DNA from 4 places in the Mesorhizobium sp. B2-7-3 genome. Region 1 is predicted to be linked to each of the others. Evidence: predicted binding sites of a transcription regulator. Region 1 holds the regulator's gene; each other region holds the start of a gene.
The links. The regulator LexA, encoded in region 1, represses DNA repair genes until DNA is damaged. The targets are predictions, from matches to a motif close to TGTTCNNNNTGTGTTCNG.
Positions count from the first base shown of each region.

Region 2: a site for LexA is predicted at 1,066-1,083, ahead of FJW04_RS28395 (sel1 repeat family protein). Genes of this name have one in related genera too.
Region 3: a site for LexA is predicted at 1,193-1,210, ahead of FJW04_RS15280 (PA0069 family radical SAM protein). Genes of this name have one in related genera too.
Region 4: a site for LexA is predicted at 3,262-3,279, ahead of FJW04_RS22810 (single-stranded DNA-binding protein). Genes of this name have one in related genera too.

Region 1 covers NZ_VFTY01000017.1:35,616-39,878, reverse strand. The annotation lists gene FJW04_RS28025 (ComEC/Rec2 family competence protein) at 1-2,109, shown strand, start outside; gene lexA (transcriptional repressor LexA) at 2,103-2,846, opposite strand; gene FJW04_RS28015 (GntR family transcriptional regulator) at 3,257-4,030, opposite strand; gene FJW04_RS28010 (ABC transporter substrate-binding protein) at 4,180-4,263, shown strand, end outside.
Region 2 covers NZ_VFTY01000018.1:19,770-24,032, forward strand. The annotation lists gene FJW04_RS28390 (branched-chain amino acid ABC transporter substrate-binding protein) at 1-248, opposite strand, end outside; gene FJW04_RS28395 (sel1 repeat family protein) at 676-942, opposite strand; gene FJW04_RS28400 (DUF2147 domain-containing protein) at 1,382-1,723, shown strand; gene FJW04_RS30125 (hypothetical protein) at 1,932-2,087, shown strand; gene FJW04_RS28405 (hypothetical protein) at 2,128-2,322, shown strand; gene FJW04_RS28410 (AMP nucleosidase) at 2,440-3,900, shown strand; gene FJW04_RS28415 (endonuclease/exonuclease/phosphatase family protein) at 4,047-4,263, shown strand, end outside.
Region 3 covers NZ_VFTY01000006.1:85,931-90,193, forward strand. The annotation lists gene FJW04_RS15265 (4-(cytidine 5'-diphospho)-2-C-methyl-D-erythritol kinase) at 1-37, shown strand, start outside; gene moaB (molybdenum cofactor biosynthesis protein B) at 24-578, shown strand; gene FJW04_RS15275 (glycosyltransferase) at 607-1,134, opposite strand; gene FJW04_RS15280 (PA0069 family radical SAM protein) at 1,285-2,439, shown strand; gene FJW04_RS15285 (ribonuclease HII) at 2,592-3,287, shown strand; gene FJW04_RS15290 (F0F1 ATP synthase subunit B) at 3,417-3,908, opposite strand; gene FJW04_RS15295 (F0F1 ATP synthase subunit B) at 3,919-4,263, opposite strand, start outside.
Region 4 covers NZ_VFTY01000010.1:239,345-243,607, forward strand. The annotation lists gene uvrA (excinuclease ABC subunit UvrA) at 1-667, opposite strand, end outside; gene FJW04_RS22790 (hypothetical protein) at 1,365-1,664, opposite strand; gene FJW04_RS22795 (ATP-dependent Clp protease proteolytic subunit) at 1,752-2,357, opposite strand; gene FJW04_RS22800 (SRPBCC domain-containing protein) at 2,381-2,842, opposite strand; gene FJW04_RS22805 (metalloregulator ArsR/SmtB family transcription factor) at 2,839-3,153, opposite strand; gene FJW04_RS22810 (single-stranded DNA-binding protein) at 3,379-3,903, shown strand; gene FJW04_RS22815 (OsmC family protein) at 4,030-4,263, shown strand, end outside.

The DNA.
Region 1 (4,263 bases):
GACTTTGCAAAACCCGTCGCGGTCGTGGTGCTGATGGCGGTCTGTGTTTTCGTCTCGCGTTCCTGGTCGAAAACCCAGCTGTGTTTCATGGCAGTGCTGTTGTGCGCGCTGGGCCTGCTCGCGGCGAAGGTCGAAACATGGCGAGCCGGAACCCGGATGCTGGGTTCGGAAATCTCCACGCAATTGACCGGCCGCGTGGTCTCGCTCGAAGAGATGGAGAGCGGCCGCATCCGGCTGACCATGGACGTGATTTCGACCGCCCGGCCGAAACTGCGCTATGCACCGGAAAGGGTCCGGCTTTCCGCACGCAAGATACCGCCGGGAATGACCGCCGGCTCGCTCATCACAGGCTACGCCAAACTGTTGCCGCCGACCGGCCCGGTGCGGCCGGACAGCTACGACTTCTCTTTCGACAGCTATTTCGCCGGCATCGGCGGCAGCGGCTTCTTTCTCGGCAATCCGACGGTTGTTTCCGCCGACGACGGTGAGATGCCGCTATCGGCTCGCCTTTTTTCAGGCATCGAAAATGCCCGCGAATCCATCGCCGACCACATCAGGGGCAGCGTCGGCGGCGCTGAAGGCGAGATCGCGGCGGCGCTGATCGTCGGCGTGCGCGCCGGCATACCCGATGAAATCAATGAAGCGATGCGGCGTACCGGCATCTATCACATCATCTCTATTTCGGGACTGCATATGGCGCTTGTGGCCGGCACCATCATGGGTCTGCTGCGTGGTGCCTTCGCGCTGTTTCCAGACTTTTCCGCGCGCCGGCCGGTGAAGAAATACGCGGCCGCCGCCGCACTGTTCTCGATCGCGGCCTATCTCATCATTTCCGGTGTCGTCGTTGCCGCCGAACGCAGCTTCATCATGCTGGCGGTGATGCTGATTGCCGTCTTCTTCGATCGCGCTGCCCTGACCATGCGCAATCTGGCGATCTCGGCGATCGCCGTCATCCTGGTCTCGCCTCACGAGGTCGTCGGCCCGAGCTTTCAGATGTCGTTCGCCGCGACCGCGGCCCTGGTTGGCGCTTATGCCGGCTGGGCCGATCACCATGCGGGAAAGACGCGGCCACCGCCGCCAAAGCGATCCCTGGCGGGGTTCCTGACGCGAAAATTCCTGCTGGCGACAGGAGGATTGGCCATGACGTCCATTATCGCCGGCAGCGCCACGGCACTGTTTGCCATCTGGCATTTCCAGCGGGTATCGCCGCTCAGCCTGTTCGCCAATCTGGCCGTGATGCCGATCGTGTCGGTCGTGATGTTCCTGGCCGTCGCCAGCGCCCTGCTGATGCCATTCGGACTGGATTGGCCGGCTCTCTATCTCATGGGCAAGGGCCTGACAGCTATGATCGCCGTGTCGGCGTGGATATCGGAGCGCTCTCCGGTCGATGGAGTCGGGCTGATTTCGCAGCAATCCGTGCTGCTGGTCACCGTCGCGCTGGCAATCGCGACGATGGCGACGACATGGCTGCGGCTCGCGGCGCTGCCATTCGCGCTTGCCGGCCTGTTGATTGTGTCGCACACACGCGCGCCCGATGTGCTGATCTCGGAAGATGCGCGGCTGGTCGCGCTGCCGATCGGCAATGGCGAACTGGCCGTCAACCGGGAACGTCCGAACGAATTCGCAACCGACAACTGGAAGCGCGCCCTGATCTCCGAAACAATCGTCAAACCGGAAATGTTCGACACGACAGACAGGCAATTCGATGTTGCCAGTCCCACCGACCTGCCGCCGGGATCGCCCTTCTACTGCCGCGAAGGCCTGTGCCTTGCCAGGCACCCTTCCGGCGCGATCATTGCCTATGTCGAGGACCGCAAGACCACCTGGAAAGCCTGCGCTTTCGCCGACCTGATCATCGTCAACGACGCAACCGCCTATGACGCCTGCCATAATCCACTGGTTCTCGTCGTCACCAAACGGCAGCTCGCCCGCAAGGGAAGCGCTGCCGTCTTCTTCAATCCCCAGTCGGCCACGACCCGGGCCGCGATCGCATTCGCCATCGACGGACCATACCGGCCCTGGCACGAACAGCGAAAATTCTCACGCGAGGCGAGGGGGCTGCCGCCGTACAAAAAACCCGACAAGCCCGATGGCAAGCCGGCTCAGTAACGCCTGATCAACCCGACCAGCTTGCCTTGCACCTTGACCCTGTCCGGCCCGAAAATGCGCGTTTCGTAGGCTGGATTGGCGGCCTCGAGCGCGATCGAAGCGCCTTTGCGGCGGAACCGCTTCAGTGTCGCTTCCTCTTCGTCGACCAGTGCCACGATAATTTCGCCCGGGCTTGCCGTGTCGGCATTGCGGATAATGACCGTGTCTCCATCGAAGATACCAGCCTCGATCATCGAGTCGCCCTTGACCTCCAACGCATAGTGCTCGCCGCCCATGATCATGTCCGGCGGCACCGAGATCGAATGCGTCTGATGCTGGATGGCATCGATCGGCACACCGGCGGCGATACGGCCCATGACCGGGATGGACACGGCTGAAACCGCATCGTCGTCGTTGCCGGCCGCGGGCAGGCGCGAAGGCGCAGCGGCCGGCCTGATCTGGCGTCCGAGACTGCCTTGGCCAAGGCTGCCTTGGATGACGCTTGGCGAGAACTTCTTTGCCGCATTGAGGCCCGGCGCGATCGAGTCCGGCAACCGCAGCACTTCCAGCGCGCGCGCCCGATTGGGTAGCCGGCGAATGAAGCCGCGCTCCTCCAGCGCCGTGATCAGGCGATGGATCCCCGACTTGGAGGCAAGATCGAGTGCTTCCTTCATCTCGTCGAAGGAAGGCGGTATCCCGCTTTCCTTGAGCCGTTCGTGGATGAACATCAGCAGTTCATGTTGCTTGCGTGTCAGCATGGCGGCCCCCAAGACATTGAACGAAAGGTTGAACCAGAATCGAAAAAACAAACCCAGAACAAACACTATCTGTTCCAGTTGTGTTCTGCAACCGTTTAAAGTTTAATGAATTTGTTAAGGGGTCTGAAGTTTTTTGCCCGCGACGGCGGGCGGCAACCAGTCCTTTCCGCCGTCGGCAGGCGCATTGAAATCGTTTTGGTTAATGGCCTGTGGCCCATCCGCCGACGAGGCTTTGGCATCAGTTAGTTGGAAGGCTTCTCCTCGGAAGGACGTATAAATCGCGGAGCCATTATTCGCGGAACGAAACGAAACCAAAATGCCAACGATTGGTAGCTTCGGGCGGCCATGGATCGGGGCGTTCGGCGCACTCCGGCCAGCGCGTTCGAATAGGCGTCGCGGAAGCGCTGAAGTTATCCCGAACCCGCCTTCAAGCTGCCGGCGCGAGCGGCGTATCTGGTAGCGCCGCTGTCTTCGCTGTGGACATAGACGTGCAGTGTGTAGCCGATATGCGCCGTCATCAGCGCCTTGGCCCGCTCGACGTCACGGTCGAGCGCCGCTTCCATGATCGCGGTATGGTGTTCGATCGCAATCGCTTCGCGTAGCGCTTCGATTGCCTCTTCATAGCCATCCTTGAGGCCGGCCGCGGCCCGCAGTGTCGGCGCCAGACCAAGAAAGCGATGATGCCGGCGCAGCTGATCCGAGATCGTCGAGCGGAACCGCAACAGCCAGTCGCATGTGGCGGCGCTCAGCAGCGCCGCATGGAAAGCCTCGTGGTTCTCGTCCCATCTGTCGACGGCCGCGTCCGAGGGATCGTCGACCGCCGTCTTGCAACGCGAGAGCCGGTAGTGGGCGGTGACCACGGCATCCTCCCACTCCCTGCCGCCTTTTTCCATCGATTCGAGGAACAGGGGTATCTCGACCACCATCCTGGCGCGTGCCAGATCCTCCAGCTCGGCCCGCGACACCGGAGCCACGGCAAAACCACGATTGCTGATCGCGGTGACCAGGCGTTCGGCCTCGAGCCGCGACAGGGCTTCGCGCAACGGTGTCCAGCCGACGCCATAGGTGCCGCGCAGCGCACTCAGTTTGAGCGGGGCGCCGGGCATGAGGCGCGTGGTCAGGATGTCGCGCCGCAACAGCTGATAGGCGGCTTCCGTTTTTGTGGAACTCGTTTCATCCCGCATGGTGATCAATCCGTCGTCTGGCGAAAGTATATATGATATTGAGGCACAGCAACAATTATATATAATGTTTGACACAGACCGGCGGACTGACCATGATCGCCGTAGTAGCCGCGTTTCCAAGCGGCCCTGATCAAATCTGGGAGGAAATGATGTTGAAGTCGAAATCCGCTTGGTTGTCGGGTTTGGCCCTGGCAGGCGCATTGATGGTCGGTGCCGGCAGTGCCGCGGCCGAT
Region 2 (4,263 bases), on a different contig from region 1:
GACACCGCCTGCTTGGGATCGCACTGGTCGTCCTCGATGTCGAGCTTGATCTGGGAACCGTTGACGCCGCCAGCCGCGTTGATGGCATCGGCGGCGGCCTGTGCGCCCTGCTTGAACTGATCGCCGATGGTGGCGAGCTGTCCGGTCATCGGGCCGACCACTGAGATGGTGATGTCATCGGCGAACGCGACCGGCGCGCTCATCATCAGGCCGAAAATGGCCGCGCTCAAAACACTCATTTTTTTCATGACAATAGAACTCCTCCACTCACGCGCGGCCGCCCGGCCGCGCTTCTTCCAGAGAGGCGGGACAATTTCATCCTTCATCGGACCTGTCTAGGCGCATTGGCGCCACTCGATTAGGCCTGCGCGGCCTCATCCACGCAAAAAGCCACGCCAGCCTTGTTCCGGCCGGTCGTGGCTTTTTTTGCCGGTCAGGCTGTTTCCCCGGCGCCCCCGCGCTGTGAACCCAACCCACCTTCCCTGTCTTCATGTTGGCCATGATCCTTCCGAAAACCGGAGTCTTCGGGATCATGGTCCGTTGCGCGGCTTGGACCTGTCGGCGTGCCGCATTCTCGTTGTCGATGGCCGTGGCCTGGCTGTCTGCGCAGCCTTTTCCCTGTTGGCCCGACCGTCTTTCTGCGGTCTTGGCCGGAGCGTCTCCGTCTGGCGGAACTCAGTGCATGGTCATCCATTCGCGGGCTTCGCGCAGCGCCTTGGCGATCTCGACCTTCGACATGGCCGCCGAGAGTTCCGAGCGCAACTCGGCGGCGCGGGCCGATCCCTTGATGGCGGCGATGTTGAACCATTTGTGGGCGGCAACGACGTCGGTTTCGCAATCGCGGCCGGTCGCATACATCATGCCCAATTCGAAAAGAATGTCGGCCTGGGCAGTTGCCCCCATGGCGCCGAAGCCTGCTTCAAGCATTTCAAAACGTGCCATTTTTAGTCCCCTGTCTGGCTCCCGAGAGCTGCCTCCGTTCGTCTTGTCCGGGCCGCTCTTTCGATGCTTTCGAGAATGCCGCGCAGGCTTGAATCCGTCGTTAAATGGCGTGCTTAATTTGAGGAAAACAAAGCTAAAACAAGAGGTAAACGCGAAAATTCGTTAAGGATACGAAGCCAGCAATTCAGCTGGTTTTCGCCAAATTTGCCGAAAATTTTCGAGCGCGCGGTCAACACTCTGCTAACCCTAGAAAGCAAACACGAGGCGCTGGTCGTTTTCATTTCCGGGCCGACAGGGCGAATTCAGGCGCTTTCGAAATGCCAAAACCTTCCGTCGCGGCACCGCTTTCGTTTTGACGGAAGCTGGATTAGCTTACGTTTGCGTAAGCGGCAGACCGGCGAGGCGGAGCATCCGGCCGGCTATCCAAAGGGAGGAAGACATGTCTCGAAAAGTGAGCCTGGCCCTGGCGGCCACTTTGATCCTGAGCGGCGCGGCGTGGGCCGATCCGATCGAGGGCAACTGGAAAACGCAAGCCGGCGACACCGCTGCCATTTCAGGCAGCAGCTCGTTCTCCATCACGCTCAAATCAGGCAAATATGCCGGCAAGACCATCGGCTCGCTCAAGGCGGCCGGCGACAACAAATACACCGGCAACATCACCGATCCGGCAAATGACAAGACCTATTCGGGCAAGGCAACCTTGTCGGGCGCCTCGCTCAAGATGAGCGGTTGCGTGCTCGGCGGACTGATCTGCAAGAGCCAGACCTGGCACAAACTCTAGGCGACCATTTCCTTGTGATCTCTAGACGGGGCCTGGCGGGCCCCGTTTTCGTTCTGTCGATGAGCAGGCAGCGCTCGGTCGGCATTCTGGTTGCCGCAACCCAGTCAACATCCCTTCAATCAATTTGAACGGCAGATGAACGCCGGCATCAGAGCCGGTTCAGAGGCGTCAGGGCATTCTCATGCGTGTTGAAGGAGACACGGACCCAATGCTTGCTCGCCGCTTCACCATCGTCTGCCTGCTGATGAGCCTGTTTGGAATGTTCTTCGCCATCCTTGTCGCCGAAGCGGGCCGTTCCCCGCGCTCCTGGGACGGCGCCACCAGAATGTGCCATCTCGCCTGCCCGACCGATTTTCGTCACTGAAGCAGAGAACCCGGACCTCGAAAAGAAAAGCACAGAGATCATGAACCGCATCGCCGCCAACCTCTCCAAGACCCTCCGGCTCCTGCCGCGGGCGGCGCTCATCCTGATACTTCTGGCCGCTCCGGTCCTGGCGGTGCCGATGATGCGCGCCGATAGCGGCTCGACGATCGAGGCGCCGGCGCTCAGAAAGTCCGGCGTCGGGTTCGTGCTGCTGGTCAGCCTGCAGCGGGGTTGAAGAAAAAAGCGCGCTTTGAGCGCCTTCGGCGGCGAGCCCCCTCCCAACCGCCCGTCCAAGTCTCTATATTGAGCCATGGAAAAGCGAATCTATCCCCAAGCCATCGAATCTGTCGTCATGCCCGAGCCCTTTGGCCGGCAAAGCTTCGATAACGCCGAAAAGGCCGTTGCCGCGCTGCAGGTGCTCTACGACCGCAATACCAAGTTTCTGCGCGATTCCTTCGCGGCCCTAGCCGCCGGCGGCGACAGCAGCAAGCGCTACCGGGCCTTCTACCCCGAGATCGGCGTCACCACGAGTTCGTTCACCCAGGTCGACTCGCGCCAAGCCTATGGCCACATGCCAACACCAGGGCATTTCGCCACCACGGTTACCCAGCCGGACCTGTTCGAGACCTACCTCATCGAGCAGCTTCGGCTGATCATGCGCAATCACGGCGTGTCGGTAACCGTCTCGGAATCGACCACGCCGATCCCGCTGCATTTCGCTTTCCTGGAAGGCACCTATGTCGACGGCGCCGCTGCCGAACGCATCAAGCGGCCGATCCGCGACCTGTTCGACGTGCCGGATCTCGACGGCACCGACGATCAGATCGCCAATGGCACGTTCGAAGTGGCCTTCGGCGAGCCCCGGCCGCTGGCGCCGTTCACGGCGCAGCGCATCGACTATTCGCTGCACCGCATGACGCACTACACCGCAACCAGCCCGCAGCATTTCCAGAACTTCGTGCTGTTCACCAACTATCAATTCTATATCGACGAGTTCGTCGCCCGCGCCCGCGACCTGATGGAAAAGGGCGGTGACGGCTACACGGAATTTGTCGAACCTGGCAACGTTATCACCCGGGCCGGGCAGAGCGCGCCCAGCGAAGGCGTAGCGCCACAGCGCCTGCCGCAGATGCCTGCCTACCATCTGAAGAAGCCGAACCATGGCGGCATCACCATGGTCAATATCGGCGTGGGTCCTTCCAACGCCAAGACCATCACCGATCATATCGCGGTGCTTCGGCCACATGCCTGGGTGATGCTTGGTCACTGCGCCGGGCTGCGCAACACCCAGGCGCTCGGCGACTATGTGCTCGCGCATGCCTATGTGCGCGAGGACCACGTGCTGGACGACGATCTTCCAGTCTGGGTGCCGATCCCGCCGCTGGCCGAGATCCAGGTCGCGCTGCAGGAAGCCGTCGCCGAGGTCACCGGCCTGTCGGGCTATGATTTGAAGCGCATCATGCGTACCGGCACCGTCGCCACCATCGACAACCGCAACTGGGAACTGCGCGACCAGCGCGGACCGGTGCAGCGCCTGTCGCAGTCGCGCGCCATTGCGCTCGACATGGAATCGGCGACCATCGCCGCCAATGGCTTCCGCTTCCGCGTCCCCTACGGCACGCTGCTGTGCGTTTCCGACAAGCCGCTGCATGGCGAGTTGAAGCTGCCTGGCATGGCAACCGAATTCTACAAGCGGCAGGTGGCGCAGCACCTGACTATCGGCATCAGGGCGATGGAGAAGCTGGCGGAGATGCCGATGGAGCGGCTGCATTCGCGCAAGCTCCGGAGCTTTTCGGAAACGGCATTCCAGTAGGCGACCGCGAAGCCTCGGCGAGGCAATTCGTCGTCTTGCTCAGGCCGCAATTTGGCCGATAAGCAAATCCAACGGACCGACAGGCGGCATTCAGCGGATACAACCTCGCAGACACGACCTCAATGGCAACAGGCGCGCGCTTGAACATGACGGCTGGGCTGGCATTCCTGGCGATGACGGCATTGTCGGCCGCTTTGTTGGCCGGATTTTTCGGCGCACTGCACCCGGCGTTCGATTCCTTCTCGCATTTCCGCATTCATCTCAGCGTGTTGATGGCACTGCTGGCACTGCCGCTGCTCGCCAGCTCGTTTCGGCTGCAAGCCGCGGCTGGGCTGCTTTTTGCCATTTCATGCTTGGCCACAA
Region 3 (4,263 bases), on a different contig from region 1:
CATGGCGTCGGAGGCTGGGCGAGATGGCCAGAATTGACGAGAGCCGAGCCTTCATTCCGGTGCGCATCGCGGTGCTGACTGTTTCCGACACACGCAGCTTGGCCGACGACAAATCCGGCCAGACATTGGCCGATCGCATTACCAAGGCCGGCCACATCCTGGCCGCCCGCGATATCGTCACCGACGACCGCGAAAAAATCCGCGACGCCGTTCTGGCGTGGTCGCGGGACAAGGCCATCGACGTCGTGATCACCACTGGGGGAACCGGTTTTACCGGACGCGATGTGACGCCCGAGGCGCTGGAGCCGATCTTCGAAAAGCGCATGGACGGCTTTTCGGAAGTGTTCCACCGCATTTCCTATGACAAGATCGGCACCTCGACGATCCAGAGCCGGGCGACCGGCGGTGTCGTCAACGCCACTTTCGTCTTCGTGCTGCCGGGCTCGCCCGGCGCCTGCAAGGACGCCTGGGACGGTATCCTCGAGCCACAGCTCGATTACCGGCACATGCCCTGTAACTTCGTCGAGATCATGCCGCGCCTGGACGAACATCTGCGGCGCGGCAAATCGGCGTCGTAAGCAACGCCACGCAGAGCCGTTGCAAAAATCACCCCCCAGAGCGGTGCTGCTGCTTCGGCTGCGCTGGCCAGATTTCGGCGTCGAGCCGTCTGGTCGCCAGCCCGCGCGCTAAGGCCTCGGCGCTGCCGGCATTCTTGGACAGCGATGCCGCCTGTCGCTTGCTGATCACCAGTCCGTCGGCGAGCGCGCGGTTTGCCGAAAAGACCCGGGCCAGGAACGGTGGACGGCTGCCCCGCGCCCGCGAGAACCGGGCCGCTATTGTCTGCCTGGCCGTATGGGCGACGACGGCGTCGATCCAGCCCTCCACCAGCCTCGCACCCGGTTCGAGAAACAGCAGCCAGTCACCCTTGGCCTGGCGGATGCCGGCGGCGATGCCCCCGCTCCCCACATAGTGGCAGCCGGCATGCTCGGCGACGCGATGGGTCTGGTCACTGGAGCCCGTGTCGCAGACGACAACCTCACGCACCACGCCCTCGACCGCGCCGCCAATCAGCGTCCCCAGCGTACGGGCGAGCCCCTCCTCGTCATTGTGCGTTTCAATCAGAACACTGAGCATGATTAGCCGAATAGCGGAAAGCGTTGGTCGGCGCCAGTTTTTGCAGCGCACCATAGAAAGTTCTTGATTTGTTCTCATCGATAAAATAGGAATAATTTCATGAACAGAGCGATTCGACACAACATGGACAGTCCCTGGGAGCGGGCGAAGATGGAACCGATCATGCGAGCCGACATTGCAGCCTTCGGAGCAGGACGAGCCGAAATGGCCAATGCAATGATCGAGCAGAGCGGCATGCGGGTCCGTCCGGACCGCAACCGCGGCCGGTCGGCAGGCATCAATCCGTCCGGCCGGTTCGAACCTGTCAGCCGGCATGTCTTCGACGACGGCTGGAGTTCGCTGGAGGAACTTCCTCCCTTCAAGACCGAGGTGCAGGTGGAAAAGCCGCGCACCATCATCACCCGCAACGAATCGCCCGACATCTCCTTCGACCGGTCGATCAATCCCTATCGCGGCTGCGAACACGGTTGCGTCTATTGCTTCGCGCGGCCGACACACTCGTTCATGGGCCTGTCGCCGGGCCTGGACTTCGAATCCAAGCTGTTCGCCAAGCCCGACGCGGCACGCCTGCTCGACAAGGAATTGTCAAAGGATGGCTACCAGCCGCGCACCATCGCCATCGGCACCAACACCGATCCCTACCAGCCGATCGAGAAGCAGTACCGGATCATGCGCGAAATCCTCGAAGTGCTGGAGGCGCGCGGCCACCCGGTCGGCATCGTCACCAAGTCAGCCCTGGTCGTGCGCGACATCGACATTCTGTCGCGCATGGCGGAGCGGGGCTTGGCCAAGGTGGCGCTGTCGGTGACGACGCTTGACCGCATGCTGGCCAGGACGATGGAACCTCGGGCATCGACGCCGACCAAGCGGCTGGAGGCGATCAGGCAGCTTTCGGATGCCGGTATCCCCGCTTCGGTGATGGTGGCGCCGATCATTCCGGGCCTGACCGACCAGGAGATGGAACGCATCCTCGACTCGGCGCACCATGCCGGGGCGCGCGAAGCCGGCTATGTGGTGCTGCGCCTGCCGCTGGAGGTCAGCCCGATCTTCAAGGACTGGCTGCTGCGCCACTATCCCGACCGCTACCGCCACGTCATGTCGCTGGTCCGTTCGATGCGCGACGGCAAGGACTACGATTCGGAATGGGGCAAGCGCATGAAGGGCGCCGGACCCTATGCTTGGCAGATCGGCCGGCGCTTCGAAATCACCGCCAAGCGGCTCGGCCTCAATGCCGAGCGGCGTACGCTGCGGACCGACCAGTTCGTCGCTGCCGGCAAGGACCAGGAGCAGTTGATGCTGCTCTGAACCGAAAATCGCCTCGGCTGTTCATTGCCGCCGTGGCAAAGAAATCCCGTCCGGCCTGCCCCGGCCTGCAGACGGTGCCCTCCCGGTCCGGCGCCCCACCCGACCCGGAGGGACTTGCGGAGAATCGGAGCCGATGCGAACCTCGCCGCAACATGGCTCGCGCGCGTTCTGATTCTCCGCCTCTCTTCGAAATCGTCGAGAAACCCGATTTCTCCTTCGAGACGAAGGCGATGGCCGATGGTTTGTGGCCGGTCGCGGGGATGGACGAAGCCGGTCGCGGCCCGCTCGCGGGTCCCGTGGTCGCGGCGGCAGTGGTGCTCGACCCCGCCAATATTCCCGAGGGTCTCGACGATTCCAAGCGGCTTAGCCACCTGCAGCGCGAAGCGCTGTTCCTGCACATCATCGGCTCCGCTCTCGGCGTCTCGATGGCGTCGATCAGCGCCGAGGGCATCGATGGCACCAACATCCTCAAGGCGAGCCTCGAAGCGATGCGCCGCGCACTGGTCGGGCTGCCGGTGCAGGCTAAGCTCGCGCTCGCGGATGGGCGCGACGTGCCGCCGGGATTGCCCTGCGAGGGGCGCGCGCTGATCAAGGGCGACCAGCGCTCCCAATCGATCGCCGCAGCCTCGATCGTCGCCAAGGTCATGCGCGACCGCATGATGCGCGGCTGCGGCAACCATCACGACCGCTACGGCTTCGAAGTCCATATGGGCTACGCCACGGTCCGGCACCGCACGGCGATCGAGGCGCATGGGCCAGTGGCTCGGCTGCATCGCACCTCGTTTGCGCCGTTCCGGCTGGGCGGGACTGAAGTGGTTGAGGAAGAGAGCTTGGCCGGGCTGGAGTAAGGCGACGGCAGTGGCAATTCCGATCTTCCCCACGAGGGCGGAGATTGGCCGCTTTGACGCGCCGCTTTCTCCCAAACAAAAAAGCCGCCAGGTTGCCCGGGCGGCTTCATGTCAGCGACTGAAGAACGCTCAGTTCAGCTTGGCCTTCACATCCTGCAGCGCGGACCTGAACAGGTCGGCTCCGGCCTTGGCGTCAACCTTGGCGGCGAGCAATGCGCGTGCCGCCTCGACGGCTATGTCGACGGCGCTGGCGCGCACTTCGGCAACCGCGTCACGCTCGGCTTGGCCGATCTTCTGCTCGGCAAGCGCGGTGCGCCTGGCAACGTAATCCTCGGTCTTCTTGTGGGCGTCGGCAGCCAGCAGTTCGGCCTCGCGCTTGGCGGCCGCTACAATGTCGGCGGCCTCCTGCTCGGCTTCCTTGCGCTTCTTCTTGTATTGGCCAAGCAGTTGCTGGGCTTCGTCGCGCAGCTTGCGGGCCTCGTCGAGTTCACTGCTGATCCTGGCCGCGCGGGCGTCCAGCGCCTTGGCGATCATGCCGGGCACCTTGATATAGACGGCGATGGCCAGGAAGATGATCAGGGCAATCGTGGCCCAGAGCGTTGCGAGAGATGTAGCGTCCATGATGCGCTCCTCACCGGGCCACGGATTTGACCGCGGCCGCGATCTCGGCCTTGCTGGCCTTGCCGCCAACGAGTGCCTCGATGATCGCCGAAGCGGTATCCTCGGCGATGCTGCCGACTTCCTTCATGGCGTTGGCCTTGATGGAAGAAATGCGTGCCTCGGCCTCGCCAAGCTTCTCATCGAGCGCGGCCTCGATCTTCTTGCGCGCGGCGTCGGCTTCCGCCTTGGCCGCATCGCTGGCCTGCTGACCGATCGAGTTCGCGTTCTTCTTGGCTTCCGCCAGTTCCTGCTCGTAAGCGGCAACGGCGGCGTCGGCCTCGCCCTTCAACTTGGCCGCCTGGTCGAGATCCTGGCT
Region 4 (4,263 bases), on a different contig from region 1:
AATCGGCAAGTCTTGTGGCAAGGTCGCCGCGCACGACGATGCGGTCGACGACGACGTCGATGTCGTGCTTGTACTTCTTGTCCAGCGCCGGCACATCGGCGATTTCATAGAAGACGCCGTCGACCTTGACGCGCTGGAAGCCCTTCTTCTGCAACTCCAGCAATTCCTTGCGGTACTCGCCCTTGCGGCCGCGCACGATGGGCGCCAGCAGGAACAGGCGCGTGCCTTCCTCGACCGCCAGCACCCGGTCGACCATCTGGCTGACCGTCTGGCTCTCGATCGGCAGGCCGGTGGCCGGCGAATAGGGCACGCCGACGCGGGCAAACAGAAGGCGCATATAGTCGTAGATCTCGGTGACGGTACCGACCGTCGAACGCGGGTTCTTCGACGTGGTCTTCTGCTCGATCGAGATGGCCGGCGACAGGCCGTCGATCTGGTCGACGTCCGGCTTCTGCATCATTTCGAGGAATTGCCGGGCATAGGCCGAGAGGCTCTCGACATAGCGGCGCTGGCCTTCTGCATAGATGGTGTCGAAAGCAAGCGACGATTTGCCGGAGCCCGACAGGCCGGTCATGACGATCAGGCTGTCACGCGGCAGGTCGAGATCGACATTCTTCAGATTGTGTTCGCGCGCCCCGCGAATGGAAAGATATTTATGGTCGGCCATGTCAGGTCGCCGCCTCAGATCTGGAATTTGTGGGATCGGCGGGTTTCCCCGGCCATTCCCTATGTAGTTATTTTTGCCGCCACGTCGAGAGACGCCACAATTCTCGACAGAAGTCGTTTAACCGCCTTTCGCGCGAGGGGGCAAGCGGAAAGAACAAAGGCCGAACACGCTCCTGACAAAGCTGTGCGGAAGCTGACCCGAACGTAAGCTCCCGGCGATCACATTTTTCCGTAACCGGCTATTGATGGTTGACGCGGCCAACTCACGGGAGCAGTCTTGCGAAGTCAGCGAAGCCGGCCGTCTATCGATGGCCTCGCCGCCCCAAGGCGGCCTGCGAGACGCCGCAGGCATTTGCGATTTGCGCTTCACGACGACAATGTCGCAACGGACAAGAGGAGCGGAGCATGACGCCACCGGATAGTCCCCCAGGGCTTCAGTTGTTACTGGAGCCGCGGCAGGCATAAGTGCCAAGGGCAGGCGTTTGCGCCACCCGACAAACCGTGACCTGCCGTATCCCTGAAAATCAGAGACTGCTAGTCGGATCGTCGGCTGAATGCCGCGAAGCATCCGAAATCAAACGCCGGCAGTACACTCCCGGCAAAAATGGATTTGAGATCCAGAAAAGCCCCGTCCGTTTGCCCAAGGCACGGCGGGGCTGTTCTTTTGGCGGGCTCCAGTTGGAAGGCCCGATCTTTGCCTATCTGGGTGGCTTGGTCCCGCCAACTCCGACATCGACGGTGATGCTGCCGGAAATCCTGACATCGGTATTGCCGATCTTGAACTGCCCGTTGCCGCTGCTGGGGAACGCGTCGTCGGGTTCGGGCACCGGGGCGGGCTTTGCGATGCGATAGTCGCCGGTTACGCCGGGCAGGGCGCCTTTCCGAACCGACGACGAGGCCTCGTCGGCAAGTGCCGACCTGGACACAAGGCCGACGATGGCAAGCACCATGGCGGCCGTGACACGGTGCGATGTTCTTGATCGATGAGTGTCGGTCATCCCTTGTTATAGGGGCCTGCCGCCACCGGAGCCAGAGCGGGATCGTCAAATCTTCGACAAGCAGCAGGATTTGACCTCACTCTGGTCCTACGCAGCCTTTTTGCGGGTGTCGAACACATGGTCGACGATGCCCCAGGCCTGGGCCTCGCGGGCGGTCATGAAATGGTCGCGGTCGAGCGTGCGCTCGACGTCTTCATAGCTGCGGCCGCAATGCTGGGCGTAGAGTTCGGTCATGTGGCGTTTGGTCTGGCCGATGCGTTCGGCGTGCCGCTGGATGTCGGAAGCCTGGCCCTGGAAGCCGCCCAGCGGCTGATGCAGCAGGATGGTGGCGTTGGGTAGTGCGATGCGCCGCCCGGCCGTGCCCGCCATCAGCAGGAACGATCCCATCGATGCGGCAAAGCCCATGCACACGGTCGACACCGGGCAGCTGATATACTGCATCGTGTCGTAGATGGCGAAGCCGCTGGTCACCATGCCGCCCGGCGAGTTGATGTAGAGCGAGATCTCCTTCTCGGGATTGTCCGACTCCAGCGACAAAAGCTGCGCGCAGACCAGCGCCGAGACGTCATCGTTAATCTCCCCGTTGACGAAGACGATGCGCTCGCGCAGCAGCCGCGAAAAAATGTCGAATGCGCGTTCGCCGCGGCTCGATTGCTCGATTACCATCGGCACAAGACTGGCAACACCGCTCATTTTCTGTCTCCAATTTTCCGTGTTCAAGCCGCGTGCAGCAGCAGAAGGCGTGGGGTGTTCGCGGCTATAGGCGTGCCGGTCCCGTGCAGCGAAAGCCGGCAGCCTGCCCCCGCCATGGCCACGGCCGGCATCGCCTTGCGAGCAAAGCCGTCATGGAGGATGCGCAGATGCGTGCCGCCGGAAACGGTTCGGGCGAGTGTGAAGGTGACGGTGCTGTCGAGTGGGTGCGCGGCATCGTCCGACCGCTCGCGCCAGGAATAGCGCAGCAGGCGTTCGGGCTCGGCATCGAGAATCTCGCATTCGATCGCCGCGTCTTGACCGGCGAAGGCAAAGCGGCTGCCGGTCTGCGGCCTGATGTCGTTGGGCATCATCCAGGCGGCGAGCAGTTCCGGCACGGTCAGCGCCCGCCAAACCTTTTCCGGCGGCTCGGCAAGATCGTATTCGAACTCAATCGCATCGGGAGAGACTTCGCTTTGGCTGTTCATTGATCCATGTCCTTCAAAACCGTCTTCAGCCTTTCGATGCGCTCCGGCCAGAAGGTACGGTAGCGTTCGATCCATGAGAGCAGCGGGGCAAGCCCCTGCGGATCCGCACGATAATAGGCGTTGCGGCCGGCCCGCCGCTCGACCACGAGGCCGGCGCCCCGCAGCACCGCCAGATGCTGCGACACCGCCGGTTGCGACACCGTCAGGCCGCTGCGCAATTCCGACACGCTCATCTCGCTTGTGGCGAGACGCTCAAAGACGGCGCGGCGTGTCGGGTCGGCCAAGGCGCGGAAAATCTCTGCTTCGATCATGACAAAAGCATAAGTCGATACTTATCGATTTGGCAAGCGCTGTTTTGAGACCCATATGCGGCGTTCCGGCATTGCTGCCATTCCTTGACAATTGGCGGCGGTGCATATAGGAACGAAAAGGGAACAAAAACCTTGTGGGAAAAGCCAGCCTTGGCAAGCGGCTGACGTGCGTAGCCTGTAAGGTGCTGCGACAAAAATTTGTTTCGGATAGCGCGGAGAAATATCATGGCGGGTAGCGTCAACAAGGTCATTCTGGTCGGCAATCTCGGCGCTGACCCTGAAATCCGCCGCCTGAACTCGGGCGAGCCGGTCGTCAACATCCGCATCGCGACGTCGGAAAGCTGGCGCGACAAGAATTCCGGCGAGCGCAAGGAAAAGACCGAGTGGCATAACGTCGTCATCTTCAATGAGGGCATCGCCAAGGTGGCGGAGCAGTATCTGAAGAAGGGCATGAAGGTTTATGTCGAGGGCCAGCTGCAGACGCGCAAATGGCAGGACCAGACCGGTGCCGACAAATACACGACCGAAGTCGTGCTGCAGAAATTCCGTGGCGAGTTGCAGATGCTCGACGCGCGTGGCCAGGGTGAGGGCGGTCAGGTTGGCGGCTACAGCGGTGGCGGCAGCAGCCGTGGTTCCGATTTCGGCCAGTCGAGCCCGAACGAAGGGTTCAACCGCGGTGGCGGCAACGCTCCCAGGGGCGGCGGTGGCGGTGGTTCGTCGCGCGAACTGGACGACGAAATTCCGTTCTGATCGAAAGCCGCACCAAATAGCGAATGCCTTTACTTGATATGCCCCGAGGGTCCGCATGGACTTTCGGGGTTTTGCATGGTGGTTTGAGCTGACGTTGGCGCGATCAGAGACGTAAGAGGACTGGCGATGAAGGCACGGGTAAAATGGGTCGAGGAGCGCACCTTCGTCGGCGAGTCCGGCAGCGGCCACAAGGTCGTGCTGGGCACGGCGTCAGGCCCGGAAGGCAAGACGCCGGGACCGAGCCCGATGGAGCTGGTGCTGATCGGCACCGGCGGCTGCTCGGCCTATGATGTCGTCCATATCCTCGAAAAGGGGCGCGAGGCCGTCGAGGATTGCGTGGTCGAGCTCGATTCCGACCGC